One region of the Virgibacillus kekensis genome, then DNA from elsewhere that is predicted to be linked to it. Evidence: riboswitches for the same ligand, from Rfam matches in the RefSeq annotation. Region 1 holds a riboswitch; each other region holds the start of a gene.
What was found. A riboswitch is a leader RNA that binds a small molecule or an ion and turns the genes downstream of it on or off. The one in region 1 is predicted to bind S-adenosylmethionine.
Positions count from the first base shown of each region.

Region 2: linked by a shared signal. The riboswitch ahead of ACFO3D_RS12745 (5-methyltetrahydropteroyltriglutamate--homocysteine S-methyltransferase) and the one ahead of ACFO3D_RS01450 (LLM class flavin-dependent oxidoreductase) in region 1 are both predicted to bind S-adenosylmethionine.
Region 3: linked by a shared signal. The riboswitch ahead of ACFO3D_RS08990 (methionine ABC transporter ATP-binding protein) and the one ahead of ACFO3D_RS01450 (LLM class flavin-dependent oxidoreductase) in region 1 are both predicted to bind S-adenosylmethionine.

Region 1 is NZ_JBHSFU010000003.1:14,536-20,707, forward strand. It holds gene ACFO3D_RS01435 (DUF421 domain-containing protein) at 1-621, opposite strand, end outside; gene ACFO3D_RS01440 (S8 family peptidase) at 1,041-2,252, shown strand; gene dacB (D-alanyl-D-alanine carboxypeptidase/D-alanyl-D-alanine endopeptidase) at 2,424-3,917, shown strand; SAM riboswitch class I at 3,993-4,100, shown strand; gene ACFO3D_RS01450 (LLM class flavin-dependent oxidoreductase) at 4,187-5,239, shown strand; gene ACFO3D_RS01455 (ATP-grasp domain-containing protein) at 5,256-6,172, shown strand, end outside.
Region 2 is NZ_JBHSFU010000007.1:78,594-84,765, forward strand. It holds gene ACFO3D_RS12730 (NRDE family protein) at 1-169, opposite strand, end outside; gene ACFO3D_RS12735 (DHA2 family efflux MFS transporter permease subunit) at 404-1,813, shown strand; gene ACFO3D_RS12740 (GNAT family N-acetyltransferase) at 1,939-2,400, shown strand; gene ACFO3D_RS12745 (5-methyltetrahydropteroyltriglutamate--homocysteine S-methyltransferase) at 2,979-4,085, opposite strand; SAM riboswitch class I at 4,215-4,319, opposite strand; gene ACFO3D_RS12750 (3'-5' exonuclease) at 4,456-5,070, shown strand; gene ACFO3D_RS12755 (short chain dehydrogenase) at 5,111-5,710, shown strand; gene ACFO3D_RS12760 (YdbC family protein) at 5,723-5,947, shown strand; gene sppA (signal peptide peptidase SppA) at 6,105-6,172, shown strand, end outside.
Region 3 is NZ_JBHSFU010000004.1:984,394-990,565, forward strand. It holds gene ACFO3D_RS08980 (glycine betaine ABC transporter substrate-binding protein) at 1-607, opposite strand, end outside; gene ACFO3D_RS08985 (purine-cytosine permease family protein) at 1,155-2,555, shown strand; SAM riboswitch class I at 2,743-2,864, shown strand; gene ACFO3D_RS08990 (methionine ABC transporter ATP-binding protein) at 2,947-3,975, shown strand; gene ACFO3D_RS08995 (methionine ABC transporter permease) at 3,965-4,627, shown strand; gene ACFO3D_RS09000 (MetQ/NlpA family ABC transporter substrate-binding protein) at 4,640-5,476, shown strand; gene ACFO3D_RS09005 (hydantoinase/oxoprolinase N-terminal domain-containing protein) at 5,785-6,172, opposite strand, start outside.

The sequences.
Region 1 (6,172 bases):
CTTAAGCTCTTGTATCAGCCAGGATTCGTCTTTTCCTACAAGCTCCAGTTCTTTTGGGTCGATCCTTCCTTCAACAATAACTGTTTTTGGAAGATAAAAAAGTTTAAGTGGTGCATTCTCTGTCTCCCGTGTAATGGGTTCATACTGAGGATAAAGGAAAATGGAAATCGTGCCACCGTGCTCCCATAGGGCAAGAGCTACTTTTTGTATGTCGTCTGTTTTCTTTTTCCTAAGTTCAGATAGTAGAACGTTAACCGATATTTTTGCCTTTTTTAGATTCTTATAATTTATTTTTCCATATTCAATGAGCGGAAGCGGGGGAGGGTTGAAAAACTTACGGACAGGCAGCCATTTCAGACTTATATAAATCCCTACCACGTATAATGCCACAATTACCCCCATCGTGACCATGGAGCCTTTAAGTCCCAGTTCTGGATCTGATAACGGATGTGCGATAATATTGCCTATCATAAGTGCTACAATGAAATCCATAAATCGTAACTGGGAGATTGAACGCTGACCCATGATTTTGGCCAGTATAACAAGAAATATAAAGCCGATCACTGCCCGCAGTGCCCATTCAATGGCAGTTAATGAATGCTGGTTACTGAAAAAATCGATTGTCTCCACTTCCTTTTAGCTTTTCTTCCAATAGCTTGGCTTATTTTTCAGGTATTTATTACGTTGAATGGAAGGTAATCCGTATAGCGACTTTCCCAACAAGATTTCATTTGACATAAGCGGGAAAATTGCGACATTTACGGGTGGGTAAATTTGACTATTTCGTATTATCCTGCTAAGAAAATGCTTGAATTTTGCGGACTTGATTAGATGTGAGATATCCTGATACTGCCTGAAAAGCCAGTATATAATCGAATAATAACCTAATTAGGGCTTTCTTGCCTGGCTGAAGGAAACTCTGAGTCTAAAGTCACCAATTAATCGACAGAATTCCGCACTGCTTTCCCAAGCGGTTTTGGCAGGAATTCATCCTCTTTTTTAAGAATATATAGTTAAATCTTAAAAAGGAGGAATTGTGTATGAAACAGAAATTTATCAGCGGGTTGTTTACAGCGGTCTTCTTATCGATTATGACTTTCGGAAGCAGCACGCTGGCAGCAGAGTTTGAGGCAAACGATCTTAAGAAAATACCATCTTCGGACAAAGCGGCTGAAGCGGGTGCTTTTGTCAAAGGTGAAGTCATCGTACAGTTTAAAGAAGGGACTTCAGAAAAATCAAAGCAGAAGGTACTAAAAGGATTGAATGCCAAAGTAAAACCAGATGTTGATACAGTTAAATCTCCATTTAAGGTATTAGAAGTTGGAAATGTCGAGGCGGTTGTAAAAGCACTCAATAAAAATCCAAATGTGGCCTATGCTGAGCCTAACTACAAAATGAGTGTAACATGGTCACCAAATGACACATATGCGAATCCTAACTATCAATATGGACTTTTCACCACGTATACGGATGATGCATGGAACTATGCACGCGGTAATTCCGGACAGGAAATTGCTGTACTTGATACCGGTGTGGATTACAGACATGAAGATTTGAATGATAAAACAATTCTTGGGTATGATTTTGTACAAAATGATTACCAGCCAATGGACCGTAATGGACATGGTACACACGTAGCGGGTACTGCAGCTGCTGAAACTAATAATGCGATAGGTGTTGCTGGTATGGCACCAAACACTTCCATCCTTGCAGTACGTGTCCTTGATGCACGCGGCAGTGGTTCACTTGCTGACATCGCTGATGGGATCATTTATGCAGCTGATTACGGAGCGGAGGTTATTAATCTATCATTAGGTTGTGACTGTGACACGCAGACACTTGAAAACGCAGTAAACTATGCATGGAACAATGGTTCAGTAGTTGTGGCAGCCGCAGGTAATGACGGTGTATCCACCACATTTGAGCCGGCTTCCTATGACAATGTGATTGCTGTTGGTGCAGTAGACAGTAACAACCAGATCGCAAGCTTCTCAAATTACGGTCCGTGGGTGGACGTAATGGCCCCAGGTGTGGACATTGCCTCTACGTATCTGCGTGACGGTTATGTTTACATGTCAGGCACCTCAATGGCGTCACCGCATGTGGCAGGTCTTGCCGGACTACTTGCAGGTCAAGGAAGAAGCAATGCAGAAATTCGTAGTGCTATTGAAAATACGGCTGACTACCTAAGCGGTGCAGGCTATTACTTTGAAGACGGTCTAATAAACTCCTATGATGCAGTAACCTATTAATCTATCAAAAAAAGGAAGAGCATCGCTTGAATGCGGTGCTTTTTCTGATTATAAGAAATACTGTGATTGGAAAGGCTAGAGGTGTTCCTCTTAAATTTTGTTAGGAAAAGAAAAGGATTTTTAACGATTAATGGAGAATTTATTAACATGGCTAAAATGGGGTGATTAAGAATGACCATTAAGAATTATAGCTTTGGATTACTTTTTCTTTTCTTATTTATCTTCATTGCAGGCAATGACCTGGATAACAAGCCGGGAAAAACGGCTAACACAACAGAGGAGCGTAATACAATGACTGAACGACTGGATCAGTTTATTAAAAATGAGCAGAAACTGAGTGGAGCAATCGCAGGAGTCAGTATCCGTTCAGCGGATAATGGAAAGTTACTTTATGAAAATATAGGGGATGTACGGTTAAGTCCCGCATCAAATATGAAACTTCTCACTGCAGCGGCAGCTCTGGAAACGCTTGGAGAGGAATATATATTTCCCACTGAAATACTTGTAAATGGAAAAGTGAAAAATGGCGACCTAAAGGGTGACTTATACATAAAAGGCAAAGGAGATCCAACACTTTTACCCGCCGACCTCGAAAATTTTGCCGCAAAAATTAAGGAAAAAGGAATCACAAAAATTGAAGGAGATATTGTTGGGGACGATACCTGGTATGATGATATCCGACTATCACCCGATTTAATATGGAGTGACGAACATTGGTATTACGGTGCTCAAATATCGGCGCTTACTGTTTCACCGAATAAGGATTATGATGCTGGTACGGTTATTGTAGAGGTCAAACCATCCGAAAAGGGAGAAGAGCCTACTGTAACTATATCTCCTGAGACAGATTATATTGAAATCAAAAATAAGGCGCAGACTGTTGCAGGAGGTTCAGAGGAGGATTTAGAACTGCGGCGTCTGCATGGAACAAATACCATACTAATTGAAGGAACAATTCCAGCGGGTGCTTCGCATGTGAAAGAGTGGATGGCTGTCTGGGAACCGACCGGATATGTAATGAATTTGTTCGACGAGGCATTAAAGGAGCAGGGAATAACATGGACAGGTCAGGTAAGAACCGGTACTGCACCTGAGAAATCAGAAGTTCTTTTCACCCATGAATCTATGCCATTATCGGAGTTGATGATCCCCTTCATGAAACTCAGTAATAACACACATGCTGAAGTGCTGGTCAAGGAAATGGGAAAGGTTGTCCATGGGGAGGGCAGCTGGGAAAAAGGTCTCGAGGTAGTTGAAAAGCAGTTGAAGAAACTTGGCATGAATACAGATACTCTGATGATTAGAGATGGTTCGGGGATATCTCACATAAATCTTCTCCCGCCAAACGAGATTTCCAATCTTCTTTTTAAAGTTCAGAATGAAAAATGGTTTGAAACATATAAAAACTCCTTACCTATCGCAGGCAAGGAAGACAGGTTTGTGGGAGGAACATTAAGGCACCGTATGGAAGGGATGGAAGTATATGCGAAAACAGGAACTATTTACGGTGTAAGTACATTATCCGGATATGTTAAAGCGGAAAACGGGGAACGTGTCATTTTTTCCATCATGCTGAATAATCTGCTTGATGAAGACGATGGCCCAGCCATTGAGGATCAGCTAGTGAAAATTATTGCTCAATCATATGAACAGGTAATGAAATAGTCCAAGTGAGGCTTGATTGACAATTACCACTTTTTACTCTATTATTACTTTAAATAACTGAATAGTTTATTTCTGTTCTTATCCAGAGAGGTGGAGGGAGATGGCCCTTTGAAACCTCGGCAACAGGTTCCTTCCAGGAATACTGTGCCAATTCCAGCAGGCATTGTGCCTGAAAGATAAGGAAGAGAGAAATTTTGATGTATAAAACTCTTTTCTTTTTCAGGAAGAGGGTTTTTTTATTTATTATTACAGAGAGAGGAAGAAATCGTATGAAATATGGATTCTGGCTGCCAATTTTCGGGGGATGGTTACGGAATGTTGAGAATGAGGGAATGCCGCCAACGTATGATTACGCAAAAGAAGTGATCCAATCTGCCGAAAAATGGGGATATGATACTACCCTGATAGCAGAATTGTTTTTAAACGATATTAAAGGAACGGATGCTGACTCGCTGGAGGCATGGTCTACAGCAGCGGCCCTCGCAGCTGTAACTGAGAAAATTGAAATCATGACGGCAGTTCGGCCAAATTTCCATAACCCTGCAGTTACCGCCAAAATGGCATCCAATATTGACCATATAAGCAACGGACGATTTACGCTTAATGTTGTGTCAGGCTGGTGGGCCGGTGAGGCAAAGCAATATGGTGGAGACTTTACAGAGCATGATGAACGTTATGACCGGACAACCGAATTTTTGGAGATATTGAAGGGACTCTGGAATGAAGAGAAATTCTCCTACAAAGGTAAGTTCTACGATATTGAAAATACCCAGCTTGCGCCAAAACCAGTACAACGTCCAAACCCTGTATTATATGCTGGTGGGGAAAGTGAAAAAGGTAAGCGGGTTATTACCTCACTGTGTGATGCGTATGTGATGCATGGTGGAACAGTCAACGAGGTCCGGGATAAAATTTCAGATATGAAAAAAAGGAGAAAACTGGTTACCGATGAGCCGCTCAAGTCATTTGGAATGGCTGCCTATGTTATCTGCAGAGATACCGAGGAAGAGGCACTGGAAGAGCTGGAACGGATAACTACGGTGAAGGAAACAAGTGGATATGCCGGTTTTAAGGATTTCACCTCCAAATCCCAGCTTGAACAGCAGATTCAGCTACAGGATTATTCTGTATCCAACAGGGGACTCAGGCCCAATCTTGTAGGTACTCCCGAACAGATAGCCAAAAAAGTAATAGAATATGAACAAGCAGGTGTTGATCTGTTGTTATTGCAATGTTCGCCACAACTGGAAGAACTTGAACGTTTCGCCAAACAGGTTATGCCCAAGGTTGAAGAGCTGCGAACTGAACTGACTAACTCCTAAGAAGGGAAATGATAATATGAGCAAAATATATGTGTTGCATGAAAACAATGAGTGGACCGAGCATCTTTTTAATAGATTGGAAGAATTGGATCTTCCGTATGAGGACTGGCTTCTGACAAACGGGAAAGTTGATCTTTCTGCAGAACCTCCAGAGGGAATTTTCTATAACCGGATGAGCGCGTCATCCCACACACGCGGAAACCGGTATTCGGCAGAGTTAGCAAATGCGGTACTTGCATGGTTGGAATTTCATAATCGAGTTGTTATAAACGGCAGTGGTGCACTTCAGTTGGAATTAAGTAAAGTGCGTCAGTATTTGGAACTCGAAAAATTCGGGGTCAAAACACCAAAAACGGTTGCTGCGGTCGGCAAAAACGATTTGTTAAAAGCTGCTGATGAATTCAGTGGCAGAAAGTTCATTACCAAACATAATCGAGCTGGTAAGGGACTTGGAGTACAGCTTTTCCAGACAGTTGATGCTCTTAGGGAATATGTGGAAGGTGACACGTTTGAGGAGCCGGTTGATGGTGTAACGCTGATTCAGGAATATATTGAATCACCAGAATCGTTTATAACCCGCTGCGAATTTGTCGGTGGCAAATTTGTATACGCAGTACGCGTCGACACATCCGAGGGTTTTGAATTATGTCCTGCGGATGCTTGCTCAATTGACGACTTATATTGTCCGGCGGGAGAAGAGGAATCCGAAAATGCGAAATTTCAGATCAGGGAAGGCTTTGATCATCCAATTCTTAAAAGATATGAAAAGGTATTGGAAGCAAACGATATACAAATAGCAGGTATTGAATTTATTCAGGATGAAAATGGTGAGATTTATACGTACGATATAAATACGAACACCAATTACAACAGTGATGCAGAGGCGGCTAGCGGAAAATATGGAATGCTGGAGGTTGCGAAATACCTCGGTAG
Region 2 (6,172 bases), on a different contig from region 1:
TACCGAGCCATGTGCCGTTTTGTACGAGATCCCGTCCCGCCAATATGTATGGATTGTCCTTCCAGTAATGAGCGGGTGCTGTAGGACGTTGATAGAATTCGTCCCGATTAGCTGCAACAATCAGTTTATAGTTTGGATGATCATTTATTTGAAAATTGATCAGGCACATAGTGTCCGGTCCCCCTTTTTACATCATTATACGGAAAAAATTTGTGATATCAATGAAAAGTGACTGAATATTTCTCAATAACTTTCAGGTGTTTTTTTGAGTCAAATAACTGTTTAGTAGAAAGAAATTATGGTATGATTCTCTTTTGCATATGTTCGTAATAGGTGTCTGTTTGCAGGCTTATTCGGGAATAAACTAGCTTTAAAGCAACAAATAGAAAGAAGGCAATATAAAATGGATGAAAAAAATAGAGAGGCACAGCAACTACCTGCAATTAATAAAGTGCCGTTAATGCTGGTTTTAATCTCAGGCGCATTTGCCGCCATTCTGAATCAAACACTTCTAGCGACAGCACTGCCACATATTATGCAAGATCTGAAACTGGATGCTAATACAGTTCAGTGGCTGCAATCTGTCTTTATGCTGGTTAATGGGATCATGATTCCTATTACCGCTTTTTTAATTCAGCGTTTTACTACCCGTGGGCTGTTTCTCTCAGCGATGGGAATATTCGCACTTGGAACCGCTATTTGTGCGGTGGCACCCAACTTTGCCGTTCTCATGATCGGAAGGATTGCGCAAGCTGGTGGGGCAGGTATCATCATGCCGTTAATGCAGACAATCCTGTTTCTTATTTTTCCTATTGAAAAACGGGGCACGGCAATGGGGATGTTCGGTCTAGTAATTGCTTTTGCTCCGGCCATCGGACCGACTCTGTCAGGCTATCTGGTTGACCACTTTCATTGGAGAAGTTTGTTCTACGTCATCTTGCCAATCGTACTAATTGATATAATTGTAGCCTATTTCCTTCTTAAAAATGTTACGAAGCAGACGTTTCCAAGGGTGGATATACTTTCAATTGTGCTCTCAACTCTTGGGTTTGGTGGACTTCTGTACGGATTTAGTACCGCGGGAGGCAGCGGCTGGACGAGTAATCAGGTTGTCATTTCCATGATTGTCGGGTCGATTGCACTTACATGGTTTATTTTAAGACAGTTGAAATTGGAACAACCGATACTTGAGTTCCGAATATATAAATACTCGATATTTACGCTGACAACGATTCTTGGAATGATTGTGTTTATGGCGATGATTGGTGGGGCGGTTGTTTTGCCGTTATTAATGCAGAACATGCTCGGCTTCACGGCATTTGAATCAGGACTTATGCTTCTTCCGGGTGCAGTTGTGATGGGGCTGATGAACCCAGTGACTGGTCGATTATTCGACAGGTTCGGAGCCCGCTGGCTGGCAATCATCGGTCTATTTATCTTGACGGTGACAACGTTTATGTTCACTAACCTGACAACCGAAACAACCTTTGTTTATCTGACAGTCGTTAATGCAGTTCGGATGCTTGGGGTAGCAATGGTTATGATGCCTGTTACTACAGCAGGACTTAATCAACTGCCACCAGATGTAATTCCGCATGGCACAGCCATGAATAACACGATGCGCCAGATTGCAGGGGCTGTGGGGACAGCACTGCTTGTCACGGTCATGTCCAACAATATTATTCCTGGAGAAGGAATTAGTGGTGAGATACACGGCGTAAATGTTTCGTTTATCGTTGCTGGAGTGATATCACTGATTGGATTTATTCTTGCTTTCTTTGTAAAAAATTCTCGTCCCGGTGTGGACAATTAAAAATAGAATATGCTTAAACAACTCGGGGATTCTGTTCCCGGGTTTTTTTCGAAAAATATTAGTGACTGTTATGGTAATATAATCTGGAAGTACTGGAGATTGAGAGATGAAATGAGGAAGTTACGATGGAATTTTTCACGAATAAGTTGGAGTTATTAGCATGTGACCAGGAAAGGTTCATTCATTATTCCGAGTCATATACGATGGGACCTCATATTGAAAAGTATCTCGAAAAACTGAATGAGGATCCTCTTGAGGAAGGATGGGGCGTATGGTTTATTATTCTTAAGGAAACAAGAGAAGTTGTTGGAGACATCGGCTTTAAAGGAAGTCCTGATCTAAAGGGGAATGTAGAAATCGGTTATGGTGTTTCACCAATGCATCAGGGCAAAGGTTATGCCACTGAGGCGGTTGCAGGAATAATCTACTGGGCTTTTGAAACGGGGGCGGTGAAACAGATTACAGCAGAATGCTTGAATGATAACTTTGCTTCTATTCGAGTCCTTGAGAAAACAGGAATGCAACGAACTTGTTTTGATGGAGATATGCTGTATTGGTCACTGGACGCTGCTGACTGGGCAGACTAAGTCTTGTTCTAATCAGAAAAAAACGAAAACGAAGGTGTTATCGGCAGACGAAATGTCCTAAAGTAAAATAGTGCATGTGGATTTGGAAACAGGGCATATACTATCCTTTCAGGTGAATTATCAGTGGACGATATAGCCCGTCACACCAATGGTTTAACTAAATCTGATTAGGTGTAAAATTTCCCGCAAAAATTTTTATAAAAAAATACAATAAAAGGCTCCCAATTCCTGTGGAAATTTGTTAATATGATGTAGGATTAAATCAACGTAACGAAAGTGAGGGAGAAGACCGATGAAAAATATGTTAACTACTATTGTCTGGATTACAGGCATGTATTGTTTTGGTCATCTTTTATTCAATTTTAATTCGAATGAGCCAATATTAATGTTGGGAGAAAATATGCAGCTTACGCCTAGTTTGCTTACCATGATGGTAGAGTTACTGTTTTCTGTCAGTCTCTTAGTGTACCTCTTTAAATATACTGAAAAAAGCCCGGCGAAGAACTGCCAGCATAGTAAATAAATGGTTTGAAAATAGCCTGCAGTGAGAACTCCTCGCTGCAGGCTTTTATTAATCCTTATTTCTCCCAGACTTCATTTGCCAGGTCAACTACGAATTTCAATTTATTCCACTGTTCCTCCTCGGTCAATTTGTTTCCGTGATGGGTGGATGCAAAACCACACTGCGGACTTAAACATAATTGCTCCAGCGGGACAAACTGAGATGCTTCCCTGATCCGGGTTTTAATTGCTTCCTTATCTTCTAGTTCACCATTCTTGGAAGTAACCAATCCAAGTACGACTTGTGGTCCGTCATTTGGAATATGTTTAAGTGGCTTAAAACTTCCGGAACGCTCATCATCGTATTCAAGGAAAAATCCGTCGACATTTTCATTTGCGAGCAATGTTGGTGCAATAATTGCATAGCTGCCCTCGAAAGCCCATGTAGACTGATAATTCCCACGGCATAAATGGGTAGTAACGATCAGGTCTTCTGGTTTGTTTTCAAGTGAACCGTTTACGACGCGAAGCGCCAAGTCAATAAGTTGTTCGCGTGAATATTTTCCTTCGTTGAATGGAATTTCAGGCGCTGACAGTCCCGCAATATAAACATCATCGAGCTGAAGGTAACGAACACCTGCATCATAAAATGCCTGGATGGCATCCTGATAAGCTTTGATGATATCATTCGCATAGTCTTCAATATCCGGATAAACATCGCTGTTATGAATGCCGGAGTTAAACAGCTGGTTTGGACTTGGAATAGTCTGTTTGGCGATTGCGCGGCCGTCGACGATTTTGTTCAGGTCCACAAAATCCTGTATATGAGGATGATTGGGATTAAAGGAAACTTTGCCGGTATTCCGTACGTCATACTTTTCTGTCTCCGTGCCGATGAATTTATAGCCGTGGTCTGGAATATAACCATCTATTCCATTCAAATGCTCGAGAAAATCAAGGTGGAACCATGTACGACGAAATTCTCCATCACTAACTACTCTAAGGCCTAGTTCAATTTGTTTGTCGACAACACGCTTTATTTCTTCATTTTCAACTTCCCGAAGAGCTGCGGCACTGATGCTTCCATCTTTAAATTGTTTGCGTGCTTTGTGCAACCGGTCAGGTCGCAGCAGGCTCCCCACATGATCGGCTCTGAATGGTGCTTTGGTTAATGTAACTGACATGAAAATTCCCTCTTTCTATTAGTTTTTTGTGTAATTCCGAAGATGGAAGCTCTGACAATAAGCCTGATAAAAAATAAAAAGCCCTCTTCTGAAAAAAGAAGAGGGCAGTAGGTTCCGTAATTGTCGCTCTTCTTATCTTCAAGCTTAATGTTAAGCTTCTGGAATTAGCACAGTATTAAAAAATCTGTTGCTGAGGTTTCGCAGGGCCAGTCCCTCCACCTCTCTGGATAAGAAAGTTATTCAATTTTTTGGTTAATGAATACAATACACGGACGTATTATGAAAGTCAATACAATTTTGAAACTTTTTTGTAAGGTGCCTTCAGCAGGTGTGTTAAAATTATCCTATAAAGCTATGAAGGAGGTCTGGCATGTATTTTGTTTCGATAGATTTTGAAACAGCCAACGAAAAGCGTCACAGTCCCTGTGCAGTCGGTGTTGTTGTTGCTGACCAGACAGGTATTATAGATGAATTTTACAGCCTGATAAATCCCATGATGCATTTTAGCTCATTTAATACACGGATTCACGGTATTCGTGAAGAAGACGTGGAGGATGCACCAACATTCCCGGAAATCTGGCCGAAACTTAAAGACTACTTATCCCGTAAAATAGTTGTCGCACATAATGCAAGTTTTGATATGAGTGTGATTCGGAATACATTGGATTATTTCAACATTTCCTATCCAGAAATGGAGTACCTTTGCACGGTTAATATTTCAAAGCAGGTATGGCCGGACCTGATGAACCATAAACTTAATACCGTTGCAAATCATCATGGGATTCCCTTTGAGCACCACCACGCACTTGAGGATGCGCGGGTGGCGGCTAAAATATTATTAAAAGCATTTGAGACATACGATACAGGTGATATGGATATATTTTTAAAGAAGTGTCGTATGTCAAAGGGTAGGGTATATGACCGTGGTTATGTGCCGCCAAAAGTTAAGCGGACCAGGCAGAGCAGGAAGCTTTATTTCAGATAAAGCGGAGAAGGTTTTTAAAATGTGAAGGAGTTGATGTCAAATGAAAATACTTGTTGTAGGCGCGTCTGGAACGATAGGTAAAGAGATTGTCAGTGCACTAGAAGGTGACAATGAAATTATCCAGGCAGGGCGTAATGGTGCTGATGTGTCAGTGGATATTACGTCGCCTGACAGCATACGGGAAATGTATGCAGAAATCGGCAAAGTGGATGCAGTCATCAATGCTTCGGGAAAAGCCAATTTTTCTGCTGTTTCCGAGCTGACACCTGAAGTTAACGAAAAAGGAATTCAAAGTAAACTAAAAGGACAGATTAATCTGGTACTGCTTGGCATGGAACATGTTAATGACAACGGCAGTTTTACGCTGACTACCGGGGTAATGATGGATGATCCGATACCGATGGGTGCGTCTGCTGCAATGGCTAATGGTGGGGTGAAAGCTTTTGTTAAAGCAGCCTCGATCGAAATGCCGCGGGGGATTCGTATCAACAGTGTGAGCCCGAATATCGTGCAGGAATCATGGGATCGGCTTGGTGATTTTTTTGCAGGATTTGAACCTGTCCCGGCAAGCCGTGTTGCCCGTGCATTTGTGAAGAGTGTAAATGGTAAGCAAACCGGAAACAATTACGAAGTGTACTAGGAGGAACGGAATGTGGCGGAGCTGAAATTTGAAATTATTAAAACAATGGCTGTACTTAGTGAATCGCCAAAAGGATGGACCAAGGAACTGAATCTGATCAGCTGGAATGGCCGGGATCCTAAATATGACATCAGAGACTGGGCACCCGACAAAGAAAAGATGGGGAAAGGTGTCACTCTGACAAAAGAGGATTTAAGTAACTTAAAGGAAGCTCTTGCTGATCAGGATGAAATTTAGGGAGCTGACGGGGAACCGGAAGAATAGTTTTTCGTGTCTGGATGAACCAAGGCTTTTACCTATAAACTGGTGAAAGCCAGTTTCTCCGATAATAATGTACAAGCGTATCTGTCAGTAAAGAATACATATTTAAGCAGAAGGAAATGGAGGACCAGGATTGAACAAAAAGCGTTGGATTGCACTTAGTATCGCAGCAGTTTTATTTGTAGTATCAATTGGATTTCA
Region 3 (6,172 bases), on a different contig from region 1:
CTTTACCATCTACAGGCTCCACACCTTTTGTCCACTTTTCAACTATGTCCTGATTGTTATCCACCCACTTCTTCGCTACTTTTTCGAATTCAAAATTCATTTTTTGAGCTTGGAGCAGAGCGGATTCCATGGTTGAGAGTTCCCAGTGAATTCGGTCTATAATCTTATATGCTTTTGGCATATCATCTTTTAAGCCTTTTCTTGCAATTGTAGTAATTTGCTCATCTTCGCCAAAGACACCTTTAGGATCCTCCAGATACTTCAGATCCCATTTGGCAAATTTATAGTGAGGCGACCATGCAGCAACTATTATCGGTTCTTCGTTATCAATCGCGTTCTCTAATGCTGTCAACATGGCAGCAGACGAAGCAGTTTCCTGTTCCCAGCCTGCAAGACTATCATATTCAGCTATCGCCTTTTCATTTGTCTCTGTTTGGCCGGCACCAGGTTCAATACCGGTAATTGTATATTCTAATTCTTCACTTACATTTGGCGCAGCTTCTGCCTGGTCACTGCCTCCTTCATCACCTTGACCGCAACCTGCTGCTACTAAAGATAAAGATAAACCAGTAATTAGTCCTAACCTTTTCCTTTTAATGTTTAACATGTTATATATGACTCCCCTTTAGCTGTATTATGTGATAATTTTCCCAGTTGTCTCAAAGGTTCCACACTCTTATTGCAAAAAAAAAATGCATTATTTCTAAAAAGACAACTGTTTTAAATTCTATATCTTTTTGACCGGATAACTCAAACCGTGAATCTATCGGTTTCCTCGCAAAGAGATGGCTAGGATAATCTCTCGAAGAATTTTCAAGGGGATAACGTAACCATTCTTACAATTACTCCTTTTAAGATACCCAACTGTTTTAAAGGATAATAGCTTTTTTCCGTTATTCCCCGATTTGATAATGAGTTTATTGAGGATAACGCTTTAAAAACGAACATTTGAAAATATGAGTAATATTATGTACGGATTTTGACCATTTCCAAGATAAACGTAGGATTAGAGAGATGAAAGGGCTGTTATAGAAAAATATCAAAAAAATTGCAGTTTGTATTAATGCTCCCTTCTTGATACATTAGATTAGTTGTACTTCCTGATAATTTCCTTGAGGTATGGATTTTATAAACTACAATAAGGAGCTGATCATATGGAAGAAAACCAATCTCAAGAACTTGCCCAGTCAAAGGGAAGTGGTGATGATTATTCACTGGAAAGAGTCCCTCGCGCGAAGCGTAATATGGGTTGGTTAAGCATAACGAATATTACATTCGGAATTGCGACAGCCATTTTTTATTTTCAAATGGGAAGTGTTATGGCGCTTCAATTCGGGGCAATCAACGCCATAATTTCTGCCGTTTATGCCATCATTGTGGCCGGAATATTAGGGACATTCATTGCATATTTGTCCGCTAAGTCCGGAATGAACGTAAACCTTTTATCAAGAGGTGGAGGTTTTGGCTATATCGGCGCGTCCCTGACCTCATTAATTTATGCCACGAATTTCATTATGTATTGTGCGCTGGAAGGTTTAATACTCGTTTCTGCAATCCATGAGTTTTTCCCCGTTATTCCAGAATGGGTACTGATTCTATTCTTTGGCTTAATCGTTATTCCATTGAACTGGTTTGGAATCAAACAATTGGACAAACTGCAGAAATGGTCTTTACCATTATTCTTTCTATTCCTGATTGCTGCCATTGTGATGGCCGCTATGAAAACATCCGGTTATGATGGCGCATTCTGGTCATACATGCCTGAAGGTGTTCAAGTTGGAGGCACTGCATTACTGTTATGTATTGGAATGCAACACGGAATTATGGGCTTAACCCCTCTTCTTGCTTCAGATTACGCCCGCTTTTTGAAACCAAAGGATACGAAAATTGGAATCTTTGCTATTGGATTCATCCCTCAAATATTCTGCTTTGGAGTAATGGGTGGACTAGGTATTTGGTTCGGTGTTCGCCTTGGAGAACCAAATCCAGGAGTATATATTGTACTGCTTCTTGGTATTTGGGGAGCTTTATTTACAATGCTGACCCAAATTAGAATAAACGTTACCAATATTTATAGTGGTTCTTTATCCTTATCTAGTTTCTTTGAAAATATATTTAAATTTAAACCGGGAAGACATTTCTGGGTGGTCGTCACTGGTGTATCAGCAATCATCCTGATGCTTCTTAATATTGTTGAACACTTGGAAGTTGTCATGACATTTCAGGGAGTATTCCTATTGACATGGGCAACAATCCTGGTGGTGGACGCTATTTTCGTCAAAAAAATCCTGAAGATCGGTCCTGGCTATTATGAAGCAGAACAGGACAATTTATATAAATGGAATCCGGTTGGTGTAGGAGCACTTATCATAGCAAGCGGCATCGGTACCATTGCGGCATTAGGATTCATGGGAACATTTCTGCAAAGCACTGCTGCATTCTTCGCCTCAATCCTTGCTGCTATCCTAACAATTGTACTGGCAGTTGCCACAAAAGGAAGATATTATATCAAAAAAGATAACGAGGAAATTGAGCGGGAAGACTATATTGCTTAGAGAACAGGGCTATTAAACACTCAGAAATTGCAGCAACGATTACCGGCTAAGCGCTCGCCGTCACTGGCGGAGAATAACAGCTTTAAACAAAAGAAACAAAAAGTCTATGAATTTAGTAAATTAAATTGACAAAGCCCTTAAACTGTATTATGATAATCAGCATCAATTAAAAAGCGACTAACTTTTCTTCTTATCTAGAGAGGTGGAGGGACTGGCCCTACGAAACCTCGGCAGCGGAACTGATCCGTAAAAAATGATCAGAAACTGTGCCAACTCCAGCATGTGCCACGTGCACGTGAAAGATGGGAAGAGACGGTATCTCATATTATGAGTACCCCTCTTCTTATTTTTTTACAGAAGAGGGGTACTTTTTGTGTATAGGAGGGACAACATGATTGAGTTCGAGAGTGTATCAAAGGTTTACCAGCATAATGGCAGTGACTTGAGAGCAGTGGACCAGGTGAATTTGACGGTACATAAAGGGGAGATTTTTGGTGTTATCGGCTTTAGCGGAGCCGGAAAAAGCACCTTGGTCCGATTAGTCAATTTACTGGAACGTCCGACCGAGGGGCGAGTGATTGTAAATGGTGAGGATTTGCTCCAGCTCTCTAAACCGGATTTACGAAAAGTGAGAAAGCGAATCGGCATGATTTTTCAGCACTTCAACTTGCTGGAGTCCAAAACGGTTTATCATAACGTTGCTTTTCCCCTTGCTTTGTCGGGCACTCCGAAAAAGGAGATCAATCAGCGAGTTACGGAAATTCTCGAATTTGTCGGACTGTCGGATAAGGCCAAGCAGTACCCGGAAGAGCTTTCAGGCGGGCAAAAGCAGCGGGTGGGCATCGCCAGAGCGCTGGCTACATCCCCGGATATCTTATTGTGTGATGAAGCGACCTCTGCTTTAGATCCCGAAACAACGAAATCCATCCTCAAGCTTTTGCGAAAAGTTCGTGATGAATACGGAATCACCATTTTGATGATTACACACGAGATGAACGTGGTCCGTGAGGTATGTGACCGGATAGCTGTGATGGAAAACGGCCGGATCATTGAAAAAGGATCGATTTTCGATTTATTTTCCAATCCACAGCACCAGACTACACAGAACTTTGTGCGAACCGTGATGGAAAATGATATCCCTGCTTCCATTTTAAATGGAATTGAAGCGAGAGGATCATTAAGGAATATCTACCGTGTGACCTTCGTGGATGAAAGTGCCGGGCATCCTGTCCTTTCGCAGGTTGCTAAGAAGTTCAATGTGGAAGTCAATGTACTGTTCGGGCAGATTACAGAGCTTCAGGGAATTCCGTTCGGCAATCTTATTATAGAGCTTCAGGGAGATGAAGCAGAGATTTTACGCGTGATTAACCATATCCAGCAAAAAGTATCGATTCAGGAGGTGACGACATATGCAGGTTAATTTGATGGAATTTTGGCCCAGGATTTGGGAAGCGACATATCAAACCTTAGTGATGGTAGGCATTTCCCTGGTCGCCGCTGCATTAATCGGATTACCGTTAGGAATTCTCCTGGTGGTCACGCGAAAAGGCGGACTTCTGGAGAACATGCCAGTATTCAATGGTTTCAGCACCGTTGTGAACTTCTTTCGTTCTATTCCATTCATTATTTTGCTAGTTGCAATTTTACCTTTCACAAGGCTGATTGTGGGTACATCCATCGGAACCGCCGCGGCTGTAGTCCCACTCGTCATTTTCTCTGCTCCATATATATCAAGACTGGTGGAAAGCAGTTTACTGGAAGTTAAGCCAGGTGTTATTGAAGCAGCAGAGGCTATGGGGGCGACTCCCTGGCAGATTATCTGGCGTGTGTATATACCAGAGGGTTTGAGTTCGATTACCTTAAACTTAACTATCGCGACTATTGGACTTGTCGGAGCCTCGGCCATGGCTGGATTTGTCGGCGGAGGAGGACTTGGTGACCTCGCCATCGCTTACGGTTATCAGCGATTCGAGACCGATATTATGATTGTCACCGTTTTACTGCTTGTATTAATTGTTCAGCTCACACAGACCATTGGAAATTTCTTATCTAAAAAAGTACGCAGACAATAAGGAGGAATCATCATGAAAAAATGTATTTTTACACTAACACTATTACTTACAGTCGGTTTTATATTATCGGCCTGCTCGGAAGAAGGAAAATCAGCCTCTCAGGAAACAACAAAAGTTAAAGTAGGTTTAAATGGATCGGGAGTCCCAATCTGGGAAAAGGTTAAAGAAAAAGCCGCTAAAGAAAATATTGAACTTGAATTAGTGGAGTTTGCGGATTATGTAAGACCTAATTTGGCGCTTGCCGATGGAGATATTGACTTAAACGCCTTTCAGACAGTTTCTTATTTTGATGCATTCATTAAGGAGCGTGGCTTAGATCTTGCTCCGATTGCCACCACGTTGATCGCACCAATGGGTGTATACTCCGATAAATATAAAGATGTCAGTGAAATACCTGATGGAAGCTCAATTGCTATACCTAAGGAAGCTACGAACATGGGACGGGCTCTACTGCTTCTTGAAAAATCGGAGTTGATTGGCTTACCTGATGACTTTGATGGCAACGGGGACTTGAGCAAAATTGAAGAAAACCCTAAAAACCTGAAATTCGAACCAATCGTGGCAGCCCAAACACCGCGTGTGCTGCCTGATGTTGCAGCATCCGTCATTAATAACGGAGTGGCAGTGGAAGCTGGATTTGTACCGGTTGAAGATGCGATTGCCATTGAAGATGATACTGCAACGCCTTACATTAATATCATTGCCGCTCGTGCAGATGAAACAGACAAGAAGGTTTACCAAAAGATTGTAGAGATTTATCAGCAGGAAGATGTGGCGAAGCATATCAGAGAGGTCTTTAACAATTCCCTCATCCCTACATTCGTTCCTTTAGAGGAAATTGGATGGTAGTATAGAGAAGCTTTGACAGAAAGCATCATAAGAATCAGATAGAACCGGCTGTGCATGATAAATAATTGCACAGCCGGATTTTGTTATTGTTTGTCTTCCTTATTTTGAGTTACTGTATTTCATGAAAAAGCCTCTAATTCACTAAATATATGGAGTTGAAGAACGAAAATAGCCTTTTTAGTGTGGTTTGAGCAAAAAAGATAGGGATCAGATTGCAGAAACAGAAACAGCAGAATATGGGAGTGTAAACTCCCGTTTTTTTCCACCTCATTAGAGACTATGATGCACGAGATCCGTCCCCTTGCTTCTTATTTTTTCAAATCCCCAGCTGCTTTCACACGGATTCTGGTTGCGTTTCCTGGAAGGTATGCTAAAGGGACATCTTCTAAGTCAACAATCACAAGGTTACCTGGCTCTGCGCCTGCTGTAATCGCCTCTTGACGTGCAAGTTCTTTAGCTGTTTCAATCGTTTTCTCACGACCTAACTCGTCCATCTTGTAGATCTTCTCAATTTGTCCACTCACTTGGGAAATCGCAGAACCAATTGCATTCGCCACACCAAAGTTATTTGGCTTGATTACTTCTGAAGCACCTTTTAATTTATTTGGAATCAAAATACTTCCGCCACCAACTAAAATAACTGGCGTATCTTCTGCACTGGTCTTCATCTTGTCTAATGCTTCTTCTACCATCTCA